Linked DNA regions of Rhodovastum atsumiense. The protein of the gene in region 2 interacts with the protein of the main gene of each other region in a pairwise test. Links are inferred from orthologs where the notes say so. Each region holds a gene or a part of one and is shown on either strand. Other genes may lie near its edges.

What was found.
Region 1: the proteins of leuS (region 2) and ligA interact in binary tests that used the Escherichia coli proteins (3 or more experiments, as listed by UniProt). The link is inferred for Rhodovastum atsumiense from one-to-one orthologs.

Annotation. Positions count from the first base shown.
Region 1 is NZ_OW485601.1:969,842-973,068, reverse strand. Bases 20-2,990 are described here. They hold ligA (NAD-dependent DNA ligase LigA), read right to left. Parts: upstream 2,561-2,990; coding sequence 479-2,560; downstream 20-478. Other genes in these bases: NBY65_RS04190 (sensor domain-containing diguanylate cyclase), read left to right, coding at 2,854-2,990; NBY65_RS04200 (response regulator transcription factor), read right to left, coding at 20-392. Outside these bases: more of NBY65_RS04200, read right to left, coding at 1-19; more of NBY65_RS04190, read left to right, coding at 2,991-3,227. UniProt on the Escherichia coli protein: DNA ligase that catalyzes the formation of phosphodiester linkages between 5'-phosphoryl and 3'-hydroxyl groups in double-stranded DNA using NAD as a coenzyme and as the energy source for the reaction.
Region 2 is NZ_OW485601.1:2,339,963-2,343,435, reverse strand. The notes cover bases 77-3,293. They hold leuS (leucine--tRNA ligase), read right to left. Parts: upstream 2,920-3,293; coding sequence 277-2,919; downstream 77-276. Other genes in these bases: NBY65_RS10700 (DUF3576 domain-containing protein), read right to left, coding at 3,048-3,293; lptE (LPS assembly lipoprotein LptE), read right to left, coding at 77-251. Outside these bases: more of lptE, read right to left, coding at 1-76; more of NBY65_RS10700, read right to left, coding at 3,294-3,473.

The DNA.
Region 1 (3,227 bases), 1.4 Mb from region 2 along the record:
ACCGCCCGGATGCGGGCGGCCAGTTCGCGCAGCGGGGCCGGCTTGACGATGTAGTCGTCCGCACCGGTTTCGAGCCCGGTGATCCGCGCCTGTTCAGCTCCGTCGACGGTGACGACGATGATGCCGCAATCCGCATCCTGGGCGAAGCGCGCCACCAGTTCCAGGCCGTTGACATCGGGCAGTTCCAGGTCGAGCAGCGCGACATCCGGCCGGAACACCGATTTTTCCGCGATCGCCGCGGCGCCGCTGGCCACGACATGCGTCTCCATCCCGGCATCGCGCAACGCCGCGGCGATCGCGGTCGAGACCGTTGGGCTGTCTTCGACGATCAGCACGCGCAACACCACGCTCCGTGGCTGTCTGCAGCCGTGCTCGCGCTCTGGGCTGTTCATCTCGCGTGACGGGTCCCGACTCACGGTTGTATGGCAATCTGACACGCCGTTGACTTTACGTCACGCACGATAACGTCATTATACAGTTACGAACTGGCAGCAACAAGTTCGCGCCATTCCGCCTCGGTCAAGATGCGCACGCCCAGTTCCGCGGCGCGGCGGGCCTTGGATCCGGCATCCGCGCCGACCACGACCAGGTCGGTTTTCCTGGACACGCTGTCGGTGACCCGTGCCCCCAGTTTCTCGGCCATGGCTTTGGCTTCCGGCCGGGTCAGGGTTTCCAGCGTGCCGGTGAACACGATGACCTTGCCCACCAGTTCGCCGGCGGCGTTCGCCGGCGCGGCGTCGGTGATGGTCAGCACCGCGGCGAGCGCGTCCACCGTGGCGACGTTGCGCGGTTCGGCGAAGAAATCCGCCAGTTCCTCGGCGATGGCGGGGCCGATGCCGACGATGCTGCCGAGGTCGCTGCGGGCCTCGGAGCCGATCTGCACGGCGTCCTGCATCTGCGCGCGCCAGGTGGCGAAGCTGCCGTAGTGCCGGGCGAGCAGCTTGGCGTTCGCCTCGCCGATGCGGCGGATGCCGAGCGCGTAGATGAAGCGGGCCAGCGGGATGGTCTGCCGCTCGCGGATGGCGCGGGAGAGATTGCGCGCCGACACCTCGCCCCAGCCCTCGCGGCGGGCGATCTTCGCTTCGTGGTCGGGCAGGGCGAAGATGTCGACCGGGCCGGCGATCAGGCCGTCGGCGTGGAATTCGCGGATGGTCTTCTCGCCGAGTCCCTCGATGTCGAAGGCGGGGCGGGAGACGAAGTGGATCAGTCGTTCCTCCAGTTGGGCCTGGCAGGTCAGGCCGCCGGTGCAGCGCCGCACCACCTCGCCGGGCGGGCGCAGGGCGAGGCTGCCGCAGACCGGGCAGTGATCGGGGAAGACATAGGGGACGGCGCCGGCCGGTCGCTTCTCCGCCACCACCGCGACGATCTGCGGGATGACGTCGCCGGCGCGCTGCAGCACCACCGTGTCGCCGATGCGTACGTCCTTGCGGGCGATTTCGTCCTCGTTGTGGAGGGTGGCGTTGCGCACCAGCACGCCGCCGACATTGACCGGCTGCAGCCGCGCCACCGGGGTCAGCGCGCCGGTGCGCCCGAGCTGGATGTCGATGCCTTCCAGCACCGTGGTCGCCTGTTCGGCCGGGAATTTCCAGGCGATCGCCCAGCGCGGCGCGCGACCGACGAAGCCCAGGCGACGTTGCAGGGCGAGATCGTCGACCTTGTACACCACCCCGTCGATGTCATAGGGCAGGGCGGCGCGCTGCGCGCCGATCCCGGCCTGGAACTCCGCTGCGTCGGCGGCGTCGGTAAGTTGTTTCGATAAGGGATTGACGGTGAAGCCCCATTCCTGCAGCCGCTCCAGCCAGTGCCAGTGGGTATCGACCGGCACCTCGCTGGCCTCGCCCAGCGCATAGGCGAACATCGACAGCTTGCGGTTGGCGGTGATGCGCGCATCCAACTGGCGCAGGCTGCCGGCGGCGGCGTTGCGGGGATTGGCGAAGATCTTCTGCCCGGCCTGCTCCTGCGCGGCATTGAGCGCGAGGAAATCGGCCTTGGTCATGAACACCTCGCCGCGGATTTCGATGCGGTCCGGCACGCCTGCGCCTTTCAGCCGCAGCGGGATGCTGGCCAGGGTGCGCACATTGGCGGTGACGTCCTCGCCTTCGTTGCCGTCGCCCCGCGTCGCCCCGCGCACCAGCCGTCCGCCCGCGTAGGTCAGCGACACCGACAGGCCGTCGATCTTCGGTTCGCCCACGAAGGCCAGGCGCTCGTCCTTCAACCCGAGGAAGCGTCGCGCCCGTTCGCAGAATTCGGCGAAGTCGTCCGGGCTGAAGGCATTGTCGAGGGAGAGCATCGGCACGCCATGGCGGGCCTTGGCAAAGCCGCCGGCCGGCGCCGCACCGACCCGGTGCTGTGGCGAATCCGCCCGCACCAGGGCGGGGAAGCGCGCCTCGATGGCGGCGTTGCGCCGGCGCAGCGCATCGTACTCGGCATCGGTGATCTCTGGCGCGTCGCGCTCGTGATAGGCGCGGTCGTGGCGCGCGATCTCGGCGGCGAGGCGGGCGAGCTCATCCCGGGCATCGGCCTCGGTCAGATCTTCAACTGAAATAAGTTGCGCATTCATAAGTTTTTCGTGCCGCTTATTGTTTATATGGATATGTAAATCAATGAATGCCGTGACGGCACCGAGGGATATTGCAAAGGAAGATAACATTCATATTTAGTATACTCCTTCGTTGACTTGGGTTGGCGTTGGGTGGCTTGTGGTGGATCGAACGCCGATCATGCAGGCGGGGGCGGTGACCGCGATGTTGCCTGGTGGATTTGAATCCTGTTGCGAACTTTGGTCATGGCGTTGGCGTGGGAACGTGTCGCGCCGGAACCGCTGAGGCAACCACTGAGATGGAGGCTCGGACCATGGTCGACGCGTCCGGGAACCTGCTGCAGCACGCGGGCTCCTATGAGGACCTGCTCGAATTCCTGAACGCCACCCCGATCGGCATCATCCGCCTGCGGTCCGATGGGGAGATCCTGCTGGCCAATTCCATGGCCATGCAGTTGCTGGCCCCGCTTGCCCCGGACGGGGAGTGCGGGGATCTCTTCCGCATGCTCGGTGGCCTCTTCCCCGATCTGCCGGACCGCGTGGCCGCCCACCCGCAGGCCGGTCCGATCTGCGCGCAGGCGCAATTGTCGCTGCCTGGCACGCGCCGTGTGCTCAGTTTCGGCCTCGACCGGGTGAATGCCGATACCCTGATGGCGGTGGTGCAGGATGTCACCGCGCAGGTCGAGCA
Region 2 (3,473 bases):
ATGCCTTCCTGCGCCACCGAGACCCCGACCAAAAGGTCATAGCGCTTGGGCTGCTCGGGCCCCCGCTGCAGGCGCGCCTGCAGGGCCTGGCGCAGCAACTGCCCGGTGCGTTCGGGAATCAGGCCCACCGAAATCGCCGACAGCCCGGCCTGCGCCGGGCCTTCGGTTCCAGAGGCGTAGATCGGCCGGAACCCGCAGCCCGGCGCCGTCAGCAGCAGCGCCCCGCCGAGCACCAGGCGTCGTGACAGCATGGGTCGGGATCCGGCCGCCATGGCGTTACCCCGCCACCACGAAGTTGACGATGCGTCCCGGCACGTAGATGCGCTTGACCACGCGGCGCTCACCGATGGCCCGCGCGACATTCGGCTCGGCCGCGGCCGCTGCCAGGACCTCCGCCTCCGTGGCGCCGGGCGCCACCTCGATCGAGCCGCGCAGCTTGCCGAGCACCTGCACCGCGATCGTCACCGTCTCCGCCGCCGCCAGCGCGGCATCCGAATCCGGCCAGCCAAGCTCGGCCACCAGCACCTCGCTGCCGGGCCGCAGCCGCGCGAAGATCTCCTCGGCCAGATGCGGCATCATCGGCGAGACCAGCCGGGCGACGATCTCCACCGCCTCGCGCCGGGCCCAGCGCAGGTCGGGCGAGTCCGCGGCCTTCTCGGCCTCGGCGATGGCGTTGGCGAATTCGTAGACCCGGGCCACCGCCACGTTGAAGGCGAAGCCTTCCAGCGCCTCGGTCACCGCCGCGATGGTCCGGTGGGTGGCCCGCCGCAGCGTCCGCGCCGCCGGCGAGAAATCCTGCGGCACCTCGTCGGTCGCCGGCAATGCGGCGACGCTCTCCGCCAGCCGGAACAGCCGCTGGGTGAAGCGATAGGCGCCGACCACGCCCGACTCGGTCCATTCCATGTCCCGCTCGGGCGGGTTGTCGGAGAGGATGAACCAGCGCGCCGTGTCCGCGCCGAAGCGGTCGATGATCGCCCCGGGATCCACCGTGTTGCGCTTCGACTTCGACATCGCCTCGACGCGCCCGACCGTCACCGGGGCGCCGCTCTGGCGATGCACGGCCGTGCCATCGGCGCGCTTCTCGATCTCTTCCGGGTAGAGCCAGTGCCCGTCGGCGCTCTTGTAGCTCTCGTGCGTCACCATGCCTTGCGTGAACAGCCCGGCGAAGGGCTCGTCGAGCGAGACATGGCCGGTGGCCTTCATCGCGCGGGTGAAGAAGCGCGAATAGAGCAGGTGCAGAATCGCGTGCTCGATGCCGCCGATGTACTGGTCGACCGGCATCCAGTGGTCCACCGCCGCCCGCGTCAGCGGCACTGCCGCGGTCGGGCTGCAATAGCGGGCGAAATACCAGGAACTGTCGACGAAGGTGTCGAAGGTGTCGGTCTCGCGCCGGGCCGGCCGCCCACAGCACGGACAGGCCACGTTCTTCCAGCTCGGATGATGATCGAGCGGATTGCCGGGCCGGTCGAAGCTGACATCCTCGGGCAGCTTCACCGGCAGGTCGGCATCGGGCACCGGCACCACGCCGCAGGCATCGCAATGGATCACCGGAATCGGGCAGCCCCAGTAGCGCTGCCGGCTGACGCCCCAGTCGCGCAGGCGCCAGTTCACCACCCCCGTGCCAATGCCCAGCCGTTCGAGTTCGGCGATCGCCACGGCCTTCGCTTCCTCGGGCGCCGGCTTGCCGTCCAGGAAGCCCGAATTGATCATCACGCCGACGCCGTCGAAGGCCTTGTCGCCGATGGTGAAGCCTGCCGCGTCCTCGCCCGCCGGCAGCACCACCGGGGTCACCGTCAGCCCGTATTTGCGAGCGAAATCCAGGTCGCGCTGGTCGTGGGCGGGGCAGCCGAAGATGGCGCCCGTGCCGTATTCCATCAGCACGAAGTTGGCGATCCAGACCGGATAGGTCGCGTCCGGCAGGAACGGGTGGCGGACCCGCAGGCCGGTGTCGTAGCCCTTCTTCTCGGTCGCCTCGATCGCCGCCTCGCTGGTGCCCAGGCGGCGGCATTCGGCGATGAAGGCCGCCGCATCGGGATTACGGGCCGCGATCGCTGCCGCCAGCGGATGCTCCGCCGCGATCGCCAGGAAGGACATGCCGAACAGCGTGTCGGGCCGGGTCGTATAGACCTCGATCCCGTCGATGCCGGCTTCCGGCGCCGCCAGGGCGAAGCGCAGCCGCGCGCCCTCGCTGCGGCCGATCCAGTTCGCCTGCATCAGCCGCACGCGTTCGGGCCAGCGATCCAGGCCATCCAGCGCCGAAAGCAGCTCCGGCGCGAAATCCGTGATCTTCAGGAACCACTGCGAGAGCTTCTTCTTCTCGACCAGGGCGCCCGAGCGCCAGCCGCGGCCATCGATGACCTGCTCGTTGGCCAGCACCGTGCCGTCGACCGGATCCCAGTTCACCCAGCTCTCGCGCCGCTCCACCAGCCCGGCCTTCAGCATGTCCAGGAACAGCTTCTGCTGGTGGCCGTAATAGGCGGGGTCGCAGGTGGCGAATTCCCGCCGCCAGTCGAGCGACAGCCCCATGCGCTTCAGCTCGGCACGCATGTTGGCGATGTTGTCCCAGGTCCAGCGAGCGGGATGGATGTTGCGCTCGCGTGCGGCGTTCTCCGCCGGCAGGCCGAACGCGTCCCAGCCCATCGGGTGCAGCACCGAACAGCCGCGCGCCCGCTTGTAGCGCGCCACCACGTCGCCGAGCGTGTAGTTGCGCACGTGCCCCATGTGGATTTTCCCGCTGGGATACGGGAACATCTCGAGCACGTAGTATTTGGGCCGGCCGTCCGTGGGCACGTCCTCGACATGGAAACAGGCACGCCGTTCCCACTCGGTCTGCCAGCGCGGCTCGGCGGCCCGGAAATCGTAACGCGGCGCCTCGGCCGCTGGAATGGAGGCAGGTGCGTCGACGGTCACGTTGCTCATGGGGCCGATCTGTCTGAAAACACGTGGCCTGTCTGTATCGGCCAGATCAGCCGCCCCGGCAACCGTCATGGCGCCCCGAACGAATCACCGACGCGACCCGTTCAGGCCGCGTCGCCGCAGCCGCGCGATCAGCTTCCCGTTGCCTGCGTGCGCAATTCCCGTGCCCGCGCCAACACCTTGTTCTCGATGTCGCTGGTGGTCACCGCGCTGACCGGGGCGTCGACCCATTGCCCGCCTTCCTGCACCTGGCGGAACACAGCAATGCGCACGGCGTCGGCCCGCAATTGCCGCCCGAGGATATAGGCGGTCGCCTTGAAGCGCTCGCCCGGCGCCGAGGGGGGCTGGTACCAATCGGTGATGATGACACCGCCGAACGGGTCAGCGGAAGCCAGCGGCATGAACGACAGCGTGTCCAGCGCCGCCCGCCACAGATAGGCATTCACCCCGAGCCCGCTGCCACCTTCCTCCGAAGGTGTCTTGCTGCGCCCGCCGAACAGGATCAGCCCGTCGCTACCGAATGCGCGTCCCTGGCCCGGCCCCGTATAGCGCGGGTC